Solidesulfovibrio magneticus RS-1: one gene and its partner. The protein of the gene in region 1 interacts with the protein of each later gene in a pairwise test. Links are inferred from orthologs where the notes say so. Each region holds a gene or a part of one and is shown in the gene's direction. Other genes may lie near its edges. The genes, in order: DMR_RS10740 and sfsA.

Region 1 (5,935 bases):
GCAGGGCGGTGAAGGCCTCGTCGGCCAGATAGCTGCGGGCGGCGACGGGTTCGACGCCGGAAAACACCAGGGAACAGTCCTCGGGGTTTTCCATGATCACCAAAACAGACACTAGAGACTCCTTTGCCGGTCCTCGGACCGGCTTTTCTTTCGAGGCGAAAGCACGAGCAGATTGGCGTCGTCGGTGATGACGCCAAGCATGACGGCGCAGACCAGATGATTGAGCGTCACCTCGTAGTATTGGCTGCGGCTGATGGGATTGGGCAGGAGCGGATCGGCGATATGGGTGACGCGGGCCGAGGAATCGTAGCCGTTTATCACCACGAAATGCCCGGACGGCTTGCCGCGCAGATCGTCGAACACGGTCTTGCCGGCCACGTCGCGCTCGCGCGGGGTGCGGTAGAGATAGGTGGCGGACAAGCCGGCCAGGATGGGCCGGCCGCGCTTCAAGATGTCGCGAATAAGCGGAGCGGTCAGGTCTTCAAAACGAATCTGGCCGCCCAGGCGCAGGAATTCCAGATAGGCGGCCGAGGCCTGATGCAGACGGCGGCCGGTCTTGACGACCAACTGTTCGGTCAGCTTGGCGGCCAGATCGACGTCCTGGGCGAACCAGGTGACGTCAAAGACCGAGAGATCGAAGGTGTAGAGCTTGGCCTTGTAGCCCCGCCGCAGGGCATGGCAGCCGAGATAGGCCCCAAGCGTCCCGCCGTCGGGCAGGGTGGGAGCCTCGGCGATGACGTCCTCCAGAGGGAGGTGGTCGCCGTAGTAGCCGTAGACGGCGTGCAGGCAGGTCGGCCCGCAGGTGGCGTCATCGGGCTGGGGCAGGATGGACAGAGCCAGGGTTTGCGGTTCCACGAGACGGGAAACTATCACGGTCGCAAGGGTGTGACCATGACGCATTTGCAATGTTTGTGAAAAAATGAACTATTGGAAGTAGTTGTCGATACACAAAAAAGTGTAGCCAAGCTATTCGAGACGAATCTCTTCTTCCTTGACGATCTGGAAGGCCTTGTTGGACTTGACCAGGCCCGGGATGCCCTGGAACTTGCGAACGCCCTGGATCTCGGCTTCCAGCAGTTCGTCCACGTCGTTTTCGAGCATGAGGATGTCCCCGGGCTTGAGCGACAACAACTGGCGGCCGGTGATCTGGGAGCGGCCAAAGCGCACGAGGAGTTCCACGGGCGTTTCCATGAGCCGTTCCTTGAACCGGGCGATCCAGGCATGGTCCACTTCCAGGCGTTCGGTCTGGAACGAGGCGTAGAGCTTGGAGCGGATGGGCTCGATGGTGGCGTAGGGCAGGCAGACGATGAGCGAGCCGATGGCGTTTTCGAGTTCGACCTCGAAGGTCACGACGACCACGACATCGCTTGGCGGCACGATGGCCGCGAACTGGGGATTGACCTCGCTGCGCACGAGTTCGATGTGGACCTCGTGAACGGGCTGCCAGGATTCCTCCATGTTTTCCAGGGCGATGCGCACCACTCGGTTGATGATGGCCTGCTCGATAGGGGTGAAATCCCGGCCCTCGATCTTGGGCTGGGAGCCGGCCCCGCCGAAAAAGCTCTCCACCATGGCGAATACCAGCCTGGAGTCGACAACGAGGATGGCGTTGCCGCGCAGCGGATCGAGCTTGAAGATGTTGATGGAGGTGGGGACGGGCAGGGAGCGCATGAAGTCCCCGAACTTGGACATGTCGATGGAAATGGGGTTGACGTCGGCGCGCTTGCGCATGGCGTTGGCCATGGCGTTGGAGGCCAGGCGGGCGAAGCGGTCGTTGATGATTTCCAGAACCGGCATCCGGCCGCGGATGATGCGGTCCTGGTTGGACAGGTCGAAGACCACGACCCCGGAGTCGTCCTCCAGAATGTCGTTTTCCGCTTCGATCTCGCCGCCGGATAACCCCCGAAGCAGCGCATCGACTTCGTCCTGATCGAGAATTTTGCTCATGCCCGCACCTTTCGGCCGTTTATCGGACCACTATAGGGCTATCGGCGCGAAATGAAAAGGGAGGCCTGCAAACGAAAACCGGCCGCCCATGTTGGGGCGGCCGGATCCTTCCTCCGGGGGCGTCCCCGGTCAAACGGGCGTGGCGAACGCCCGGGTCTGGCTAGAAGCTGACATTAAGGCCCAGGGTGCCGCCGAAGGCGTTGATGCCCTGGTTGTTGAACTGGCCGATGTGGAGGTACTTGACCGATCCTTTGAGGCTCAGCTGCTGGGTCAGGGAATAGGTCGCGCCGATCTCGCCGTTCTCGGTCAGGTTGTTTTCAAAACCGTTGTACGGGGTCTTGGCGTCGGCCCACATGCCGCCGAAACCCGCGCCGGCGAAGACCGAGGCTTGGGTGGTGGCCACGAAGTGCCAGCGGACGTTGAAGTTGGCGCCGATGCCGTTGGCAGGATCGGACTTGCTGCCGTAGCCAAGGGCGGTCTCAAAACGTTTGGTCTGGTCCATGTAAACGCCCATGCCTTCAGCTTCCACGGCGAAGTTGTCGAAGACATAATAATTGAGCGCGCCGCCGTAGGTCATGATGGTGTTGACCCGAGGATTGGTGGTCCCGTAGGCGCTGAACCGGGGTTCGAAGTTGAAGCTTCCGGCCGAGAAGTTCTGGGCCATGACCCCGCCGGCCGTGGCAGCCAGGCTCAGGCTGACGGCGGCAAGTACGAGCAAGAGTTTTTTCAGCAAAGCATCCATAGCCTTCTCCCTGTAGGGCGGATTGATTGACGCGGAATGATTATCAATTGTCATGCCAACGTGTTTCATGCTAATATTGATAATAAATTAAGAATGATATAAGATTTACCTGGTTCTGGCGAAACCAATCCTGGCGAAAGGTGTTTGGTTTTTTAAAAAACTGAAACACACTCTGCGCGTTGACGTGCTGTCGCGCCACGGTTTGCCTGAGCATGGGCGGAAAGCTGTTGCCGCCCATACACGTGGTTCGTGGTGCGCAAGCCCGACATGACCTGCGCAACCAATATTTGGTATGACGCACGCGGAGTGAGGCGACCGGAAAAGCGCGGAGCCAGAAAGGGCGACTTAATTATAATGATGTCCATATATTGGGAAAATGCCGCCGCCGTGCCGTCTTCGCTGGAGCTTGTCCCGGAAGTGCGGGCGCTCATTGGCCCCGGAGACCGTATCGTGGACCTGGGTTGCGGCCCGGGACGGACCCTGGCCGGGCTTCGCCGAGACGGCCTTGGAGCGTCCCATGTCGGGGCCGACTGCAATCCGCCGAGTCTGGCCCTGGCCGCAGGGCTTGGGTTGGCTGTGGTCCGGGCGGATCTTGCCGCCTTGCCCTTTGCTGACGCTTCCTTTGAGGTAGCCGTGCTTCAGGCGGTCATGACCACGCTGCCGAGTCCGGCCGCCCGGCTGGCCGTGTTGGCCGAAGCCCGGCGGGTGGTCAAGGGCCTACTGTGTCTGGGCGATTTCCTGCGCAATCCCGATCTGCCGTATTATCGGGCCCGCTACGAGGCCGGTCTGGCCGAAACCGGCGAGGCCGGAAGCTTTCTGGTGCGCGAGGGCGGGGTCGTGCTGTATCAGGCCCACCATTTCACGTTTGAAGAGCTTGAGGGGCTCTTGTCGCAAGCAGGCTTCGGCGTGGTCCAGGCCGTCTTTGCGCAGGTTGCAACCCGCAGCGGCAACATCGTGGCCGGCGTGTCGCTGGCGGCAAAGGCGCTTTGACTTTCCGGGGCCAAGGGGCTATCAGCCAACTTTTCGCGCCCTATCCTGGAGGTTCATATGAGCGTTGCCGCCGACATGGAAGTCATGGCCCGAAAGGCCAAGGAAGCGTCCCGGGCCATGGCCGCCGCTTCCGGCGCGGCCAAGGACGCCTTTTTGGCCGGACTCGCCGGGCTGCTGGAAACCCGCCGTGAAGGCGTGCTGGCCGCCAACGCCGCTGACCTCGAAAAGGCGCGCGCGGCCGGCATGGATGCCCCGCGCCTGGACCGTCTGACGCTGACCCCGGCGGTCATGGACGGCATGGCCAAGGCCTGCCGTGAGATCATCGCCTTGCCCGACCCCGTGGGGGCCATCGAGTCCATGCGCCCCCGGCCAAACGGCCTGCTCGTCGGGTGCATGCGCGTGCCCTTGGGCGTTATCTGCATGATCTACGAATCCCGGCCCAACGTCACCATCGACGCCGCCATCTTGTGCCTCAAGGCCGGCAACGCCGTCATCTTGAAGGGCGGTTCCGAGGCCCTGGCCTCCAACCTGGCCCTGGCCGGGCTATTGCGCGAAGCCTTGGAAGCGTCGGGCCTGCCGGCCGACGCCGCCCAGCTCGTCCCCACAGCCGACCGGGCCGCCGTAGCCGCCCTATGCAAGCTCGACGAACTCATCGATGTCATGATCCCGCGCGGCGGGGAAGGGCTCATCCGGGCCGTGGTCTCCCAGGCCACCATGCCGGTGCTCAAACACTACAAGGGCGTGTGCCACGCCTACATCGACAGCGGGGCCGACGAGGCCCGGGCCGAGACCATCGTAGTCAACGCCAAGGCCCAGCGTCCGGGGGTGTGCAACGCCCTGGAGTGCCTGCTCGTCCACGTCGACGCCGCACCGACCTTCCTGCCCCGCATCGGCGACGCCTTGCGCCGGGTCGGCGTGACCATGCGGGCCTGCCCGCGCTCCCTGCCGCTTTTGGGCGAAGGAGCCGTGGCGGCTATGCCCGAGGATTTCGGCCACGAGTTCCATGACCTTATCTTGGCCGTCAAGGTTGTCGATTCCCTGGACGAAGCGCTCACCCACATCCACCGCCACGGTTCCGGGCACACCGAGGTCATCTGCACCGAGAACCATGACCGGGCCATGGATTTCCTGCGCCGGGCCGACGCCTCCATGGTCGGCGTCAACTGCTCCACGCGGTTCAACGACGGCGGCGAACTCGGCCTTGGCGCGGAGATCGGCATCTCCACCTCCAAGCTCCATTCCTACGGCCCCATGGGGCTGGTGGAACTGACCAGCGCCAAGTTCGTGGTGCTCGGCCAGGGGCAGGTGCGGGGTTAGCGAAGCGGCATGTCCGGGACCAGGATCGGCATTTTCGGCGGGACGTTCAATCCCGTCCACGTCGCCCATGTCCGGGCCGCCATCGAGGTGGCCGAGGCCTTGGGGCTGTCCGCCGTGGAATTTATTCCTTCGGCTCGGCCGCCCCACAAAATCGGCGGCAAACTGCTGGATTTCGAGCTGCGCGCCGCCCTGTGCCGGGCCGCCGTGGCCGGCATCCCGGGGTTTTCCGTCAATCTCCTGGAAGCTGACCGCCCTGGGCCGTCCTACACCCGCGACACCTTGGCCGAGTTGGCCGCTTCGCGCCCGGGGCAGGACTTCTGCTTCATCCTCGGCCTGAGCGACCTGCTCTGTCTGCCTTCCTGGAAAGACGGCCTGGGGCTGGGCCGACTGGCCGATCTGGCCGTCCATTCCCGGGAAGGGCAGGGGATCGAGGCTTTCACGGCATTTTTGACCACCCATGCCCAGGGCATGGGGGCCACGCCCACGGCCGATCCGGCCGTCTGGACGTTGCCCGGCGGCCACGCCGCCCGTTTTGTGCCCATCACCCGGCTTGACGTCAGCGCCTCGGACATCCGGGCCCGCTGGCGATCCGGCCGTCGCATCGACGGGCTGGTTTGCCAGGCCGTCTTGTCCCAACTTCTCACCAACGCCGAGACGCTGCGGACCGCCTGGGGACGCGCCGTGTCGGCCTGACGTACGGACGCACGCCTTGCAAAGCCGATCTTCTTTTTTTTGCCGCGTCATCGCCTGCCTGGCCTCGTGCCTGTTTGTGACCATGTTGGTCCTGCCAACGGCGGACAGGTATCTCGCCTTCGCGCCCAAGGGCACCATCGCCGAGACCGATACCGCGCCCTTGCCGTCGGTGAGCGCCGATCCCGCCACCTGGGGCCGCTGGTTCAATGCCCTGCGCCGGGGCTATCTCGACCGCCGCTACAACCT
Region 2 (5,924 bases), 2.7 Mb from region 1 along the record:
AAGGGCCAGATCGACCTCGTCCTGGCGCGGGTTTTTCGGCCGGGCGTAGTCCAGGAAGTCGCCCACGGTCTTGGACAGGCGCTTGGATTCGTCGAAGATGGCTGAGAGCAGCCGGGCGTTGGCCGGGTCGGCGTCCTTGGCCCGCTTGAGGAGCAGTTCGGCTGTGGAGCGGATGATGCCCAGGGGGTTTCGGATTTCGTGGGCGATGCCGGCCACCATGCGGCCCATGCCGGCGAGCTTTTCCTGTTGCTGGAGTTCGCGTTCCAGGCGCTCCCGGTCGGCGATGCGCTGGGCGTTGATGCGTCCGGCCCGGCTGATGATGATGCGCAGCATGACGAAAAGCAAAAACGAGGACATAAGCGAGGTGGCGATGATGATGCGCTGGAAATCGACGACTTTTTGGTAGTCGTCGGTGATGTCCTGGGTGAATTCCAGCACGCCCATGATGAACCCTTGGGGGTTGCCGGGCACCAGCGACCGTTCGGTGCGCAGGGGATAGATGGTTTTCAGCGTCACCGTGTCGGGCTTGGGCGAAAAATCGAAGATGCCGCCGAACATGCCGGCCCGGGTCACCACCTGGAAGCTCGAGGTGCCCTGTTCCAGGGCTTCGAGGATGGCCGCGCCGGCATAGCCGGACTGGCCGACCAGCTCCTTGTCGGTGGAATAGGACACGCGCTTGTCGTGGTCGTAGATGCGCACTTCGCTGACGTGGAAGCTGTGGATGGTGGACAGCACCGTCTTGTCCAGGCGGTCGTACTGGGCCGGCTGGGACAGTTCCACCCGGCCAAAGCCGATGACCGTGGGCAGGGTGAAGCGCTGGTAGATCTGGTGGTTGAGGTTTTCGGCCAGAAGCAGGGCGAATTCCTTCTGCTTGGCCAGCACGTCCTGGCGGGCGTAGTTGGAAAGAAAGATGGACAGGAACAAGTTGACGAGCAGGATCAGCGCCAGGGAGCTCCAGGACAGGAACTTGACGAACCCCAGGGATTGATCATCGTCTTTACGCAGCTTTGTGGTCACGCCTTGCTCGCGGCGGCCGGTCGCGGGACCGGCCGCCGTCGGGGTTTCGGGCTTGTGCGCCCGGCTAACCGAGGTTTTTGAGGAAATCGCCCATCTTGGTCAGGGCTTTTTCCAGGGTTTCGTCGCTGGTGGCGTAGGACAGACGCACGCAGCGGTCCTCGCCAAAGGCCACGCCCGGGACGGTGGCGATGCCGGCTTCGGTCAAAAGCGCTTCGGACAGGGCCGTGGAATTGGGCACGGCCTCGTTGTAGTAGGCCGAAAGGCTCGGGAACAGGTAGAACGCGCCGGCCGGAACGGGGCAAAAGGCCTTGTCCCAGGTCCTTATGATGGACAGGCACAGGTCGCGGCGGCGGGCAAAGGCCTGGCGCATCTCCTCCACGCAGTCCAGGGGGCCGGTCAGCGCCGCGATGGCCGCCTTTTGCACGATGGAGCAGATGTTGGAGGTGGACTGGCTTTGCAGGGTGGACATGGCCCGGATGACGTCGGGATGGGCAATGCAGTAGCCCATGCGCCAGCCGGTCATGGCGAAGCTCTTGGCCAGGCCGCCGACCACGGCCACGTTGTCCGGGTACATGGCGAAGCAGCCGGCCATGGAGGCGGGCTTGGCCGGCTCGTAGACAAGGCGGTCGTAGATCTCGTCGGAGACGATGTAGATGCCCCGGGAAACGGCCCACGCCATGATGGCGTCGAGTTGTTCGGCGGTGTAATGGGCCCCGGTGGGGTTGGAGGGCGAGTTGAGGACCATGGCCCTGGTGGCCGGGGTGGCCGCCCGGTCAAGGTCTTCCACGGTAACGAGGAAGCCGTTTTCCGGGCTGCTCGGCACGGCCACGGGTTCGCCGCCGGCCAGACGGATCATGTCCGGGTAGCTGACCCAGTAGGGGGCCGGCACCAGCACTTCGTCGCCGGGGTTGAGCACGGCCAGGAAGAGATTATACAGGGCCTGCTTGCCGCCGTTGGTGGCGATGACCGCCTCCTTGGGCACGGGCACGCCGTAGATTTTCTTGTAATACCCGGTGACCGCCTCGCGTAGGGTCGGTATGCCCGGCACCGGCGTATAGCGGGTGAAATTGTCGTCAATGGCCTTTTTGGCGGCGTCCTTGATGTGCTGGGGCGTGTTGAAGTCGGGTTCGCCAGCCGAGAGGTCGAGGATGGCCTTGCCCTGACGGCGCAGATCGGCGGCCTTGGCGGCCATGCCGAGGGTGGCGGACGGGGCGACGAGACGCATACGGAGCGCGGTGCGCATGGCCCGAAATCCTTGGCTTGGGGGTTGATGGCGGGGACCGCGTCGGACGCGGCCGGGTCGGAACTCTAAAGCATAATGCCTGGAAGGTAAATCATGGAGCGAGAACCGACCCGAGTCGTTTTGCCCCACCCCGGCCCCATTCTCGAAGCCCGGTTCGTGCGGCGCTACAAACGGTTTCTCGTCGATGCCGAAGGCCCGGACGGCCCCATCACCGCCCACGCCAACAACACCGGCTCCATGCTGGGGCTGCTGCGCCCGGGCGCGACCATCGGCCTGTCCACGTCCGACAATCCCAAACGGCGGCTGCCCTACACCCTGGAAATGACGAAAGTGCCGGATTTCGCCGGCGATTTCTGGGTCGGGGTCAATACGCTCACCCCCAACCGGCTGCTGCGCCGGGCCGTGGCCGCCCGGGCCATCCCGGAGCTTATAGGCTACGACGCGGCCCGCCCCGAACCGCCCTTTGCCGACGGCCGCCTCGATTTCCTCCTCACCGGCCCGGCCGGACGCTGCTTCGTGGAATGCAAAAACGTGACAATGGTCGAGGACGACGCGGCCATGTTCCCGGACGCCGCCACCGAACGCGGGCGCAAACATCTTATTGAACTCACCCGGCTGGCCCGGGAAGGCCGCGACAAGGCCGCCATCTTCTACTGCGTCCAGCGCCCCGACGGCCGTTGCTTCGCCCCGGCCGCCGTCATCGATCCCGAATACGCCGATCTGCTAGCCGAAGCCGCCGCCGCCGGCGTCCTCGTCCTGCCCTACCGCGCCGCCGTCAGCGCCGCCGGCGTGGCGCTTGGCGAGCGGTTGCCGCTGGCGGCCTGGTAGGGGGCCGCGACGACAGGGCCGGCGACACGGCCGTTTTCGGGTTCCAAGCCTGCCGGTGCGCGCGGCGACAACCGCAATCGGCGGCGCGCAATGCAACACCCCCCCTGCGGCATTGCCGCAGGGGGGGTGCAGTGGATCGACAAATCTTCCGCCGAGGCAGGGCTTTGTCGGCTCCTGGCGGTCCGCCGAAACTAGTTGGCGGGGGTGGTCTTTTTGGTGTTCTTCTTCTTGTCCTTCATGATCTCGACCACGGAGTAGCTGCCGTCCTTGGTAGGCTTCTTGGCCTTTTTCTTGGTGCCGGCGAAAGCCATGGAGGTGGCGAGCAGGCAGGACACGACGGTGAAGATGACGATCTTTTTCATGGTATGGACTCCTTGTAAAAAGGGTAAGCGGTTTCTGGCATCCCCCAACCGACCGGGACGATTCCCTCGGCGCGGGCCCTCCCGTATCGACCGGGGCCGCAGCCGCCGTGTCGATGGCAACGGTCTAGGCCCGTCTTCCTTTCCCGGCGCTTACCCGTTCATTACAGGAGTGAAATTTAAAGTACGATTTCAGTACGTTACATGATCCTTACAGGGCGATTACAGATCTGAAAAAAGCTGGAAAACCGTAGCCCGGCCGGGCGCTGGTCATTATGGGGAGTTCTATGTATACCCCGATGCATCCAGAGCGGCGGCCGGGCAGCCTCGCCCAGGCCGCCAACACCGCAAAGGACGTTCCTGTCATGCGCATCCTCCTCGTCGAGGACGACGAGAAAATCGCCTCCTTCATCCTTGGCGGCCTGCGCCAGAGCGGGTTTGCCGTGGACCATGCGGCAAACGGCCCCGACGGCCTGCATCTGGCCGCCACCGAGCCCTACTGCGTGGCCATCATCGACGTCATGCTGCCCGGCCTGGACGGCTTGCAGGTCATTGAAGAACTGCGCCGCCGCAAAATCATGACCCCCATCATCATCCTTTCGGCCAAGCGGTCGGTGGAGGACCGGGTGCGGGGCCTTGAAACCGGCGGCGACGATTATCTGTCCAAGCCCTTTTCCTTTGCCGAACTCCTGGCCCGGGTCCAGGCGCTGATCCGCCGTTCCACCAGCGCTTCGGAGCCCACCCGCCTGACCGTGGGCGAGCTGTCCATGAACCTGCTCACCCGGGAGGTGTCCCGGGGCGAGACGGCCGTGCAGCTCCAGCCCAGGGAGTTCGCCCTGCTTGAATACTTCATGCGCAATCCCGGCAAGGTGCTGTCCAAGACCATGATCATGGAGCACGTCTGGGACTACCACTTCGATCCCCAGACCAATCTCGTGGACGTCCTCGTCTGCCGACTGCGCAACAAGATCGACCGGGACTACGACCGGAAGATGCTCCATACCCTGCGCGGGGTCGGCTATGTTCTCAAGGAATAGCCGGCCGCTATTGCGCTCCACCACCCTGCGCCTGACGGCGCTGTACTCCTGCATCTTCATCTGCAGCGCCCTGACCCTGTTCGTCCTGGCCTACTCCCTGCTCTCGGGAGCCGTGCGCGAGGGCGACCGGGTGGCCATGGCCCAGAAACTGCGGGAATACGTGTCCGTGAGCCAGAAAAAAGGCCTGGCCGGTCTGCTCGATTTCCTGCGCCTGGAGCAGGAAAACATTGATGTCGAGGAGTATCTGCTACGGGTGGCCGGCCCGGACGGGGCCACCCTGTTCAGCCAGTCGCCCGAGGACTCCGTGCCCCTGCCGGAGGTCCTGCCCCTGGTCCCGGGGCCGTCGGTGCAGTGGGCCTTTGTGCCGGGTCCCGATCCCGACGGGGGACTTACGGAAATCGGCTGCCGGGCGCTTCCCGGCGGGGGGTCGGTGACCATCGGCAAGGATGCCAGCGACCGCGAGGGCTTGCTGGCCCGGTTTCGGGTCATTTTCGCCGGCATCATGCTGCCGGTGGCGCTTTTGGGCCTGGCCGCCGGTTTCGTCCTGGCCCGGCGGGTGCTCACGCCCTTAAAAGACCTCATCGACACGGTGCGGGCCATCGACACCGGCCGCATGGACGCCCGGGTGCCCGAGGTCGGGGCCGGCGACGAACTGAGCGAACTGGCCCGGCTTTTCAACGCCATGCTCGACAAGATCCGCACGCTCATCACCGGGATGCGCGAGGCGCTCGACAACGTGGCCCACGACCTGCGCACCCCGGCCACGCGGACCCTGGCCGCCGTGGAAATGGCCGTGGCCTCAAAAAACGATCCGGCCGAGCTGCGCGAGGCCCTGCTCGACTGCGCCGAGGAAACCCGACGCATGGTCGCCATGCTCGGGGCGCTCATGGACATCTCCGAGGCCGAGACCGGAGCCATGCGCCTGCGTCTGGAAGTGGCCGACATGGCCCGGCTGGCAGCCGAGGCGGCCGAACTCTACGAATACGTGGCCGAGGAAAAGGGCGTGGCCCTTTCCGTGGCCGCCGCCGGCCCCCTGCCCGTTCTGGCCGACCCCAACCGCCTGCGCCAGGTGCTGGCCAACCTCATCGACAACGCCGTCAAGTACACCCCGCCCGGCGGCCGGGTGACGGTGGCCGCCGCCCGGGAAGACCGCTTCGTGGCCGTGCGGGTGGCCGACACCGGCCAGGGCATCGCCGCCGAAGACCAGCCCCGCATTTTCGACCGCCTCTACCGGGCCGACCGCAGCCGCTCCGAACGGGGCCTGGGCCTGGGGCTTTCCCTGGTGCGGGCCGTGCTTTTCGCCCACGGCGTGGCCATAGAGGTGGAAAGCGAGCCGGGACGGGGCTCGGCCTTCGCCTTCCGCCTGCCCCTGGCCGGTGAGGACGTCTGACGCGTTTTCCGCAACGTCGCACCCGCCCCACTGGCGCAACCGAATCCGGC

The links.
Region 2: the proteins of DMR_RS10740 (region 1) and sfsA interact in binary tests that used the Escherichia coli proteins (3 or more experiments, as listed by UniProt). The link is inferred for Solidesulfovibrio magneticus RS-1 from one-to-one orthologs.

What each region holds. Positions count from the first base shown.
Region 1 is NC_012796.1:2,529,410-2,535,344, reverse strand. Bases 2,987-5,860 are described here. They hold DMR_RS10740 (glutamate-5-semialdehyde dehydrogenase), read left to right. Parts: upstream 2,987-3,724; coding sequence 3,725-4,996; downstream 4,997-5,860. Other genes in these bases: DMR_RS10730 (alginate O-acetyltransferase AlgX-related protein), read left to right, coding at 5,706-5,860; nadD (nicotinate (nicotinamide) nucleotide adenylyltransferase), read left to right, coding at 5,006-5,689; DMR_RS10745 (class I SAM-dependent methyltransferase), read left to right, coding at 3,044-3,679. Also shown: DMR_RS10765 (RimK family protein), read right to left, coding at 1-112; DMR_RS10760 (C39 family peptidase), read right to left, coding at 112-873; flagellar motor switch protein FliM, read right to left, coding at 967-1,947; DMR_RS10750 (outer membrane beta-barrel protein), read right to left, coding at 2,108-2,689; more of DMR_RS10730, read left to right, coding at 5,861-5,935. UniProt on the Escherichia coli protein: Catalyzes the NADPH-dependent reduction of L-glutamate 5-phosphate into L-glutamate 5-semialdehyde and phosphate. The product spontaneously undergoes cyclization to form 1-pyrroline-5-carboxylate.
Region 2 is NC_012796.1:5,201,255-5,207,178, reverse strand. What follows is about bases 1,358-4,220. They hold sfsA (DNA/RNA nuclease SfsA), read left to right. Parts: upstream 1,358-2,353; coding sequence 2,354-3,088; downstream 3,089-4,220. Other genes in these bases: DMR_RS21695 (winged helix-turn-helix domain-containing protein), read left to right, coding at 3,813-4,220; DMR_RS25125 (hypothetical protein), read right to left, coding at 3,280-3,450; DMR_RS21705 (pyridoxal phosphate-dependent aminotransferase), read right to left, coding at 1,358-2,260. Outside these bases: DMR_RS21710 (sensor histidine kinase), read right to left, coding at 1-1,017; more of DMR_RS21705, read right to left, coding at 1,082-1,357; more of DMR_RS21695, read left to right, coding at 4,221-4,484; DMR_RS21690 (sensor histidine kinase), read left to right, coding at 4,468-5,874. UniProt on the Escherichia coli protein: Binds to DNA non-specifically. Could be a regulatory factor involved in maltose metabolism.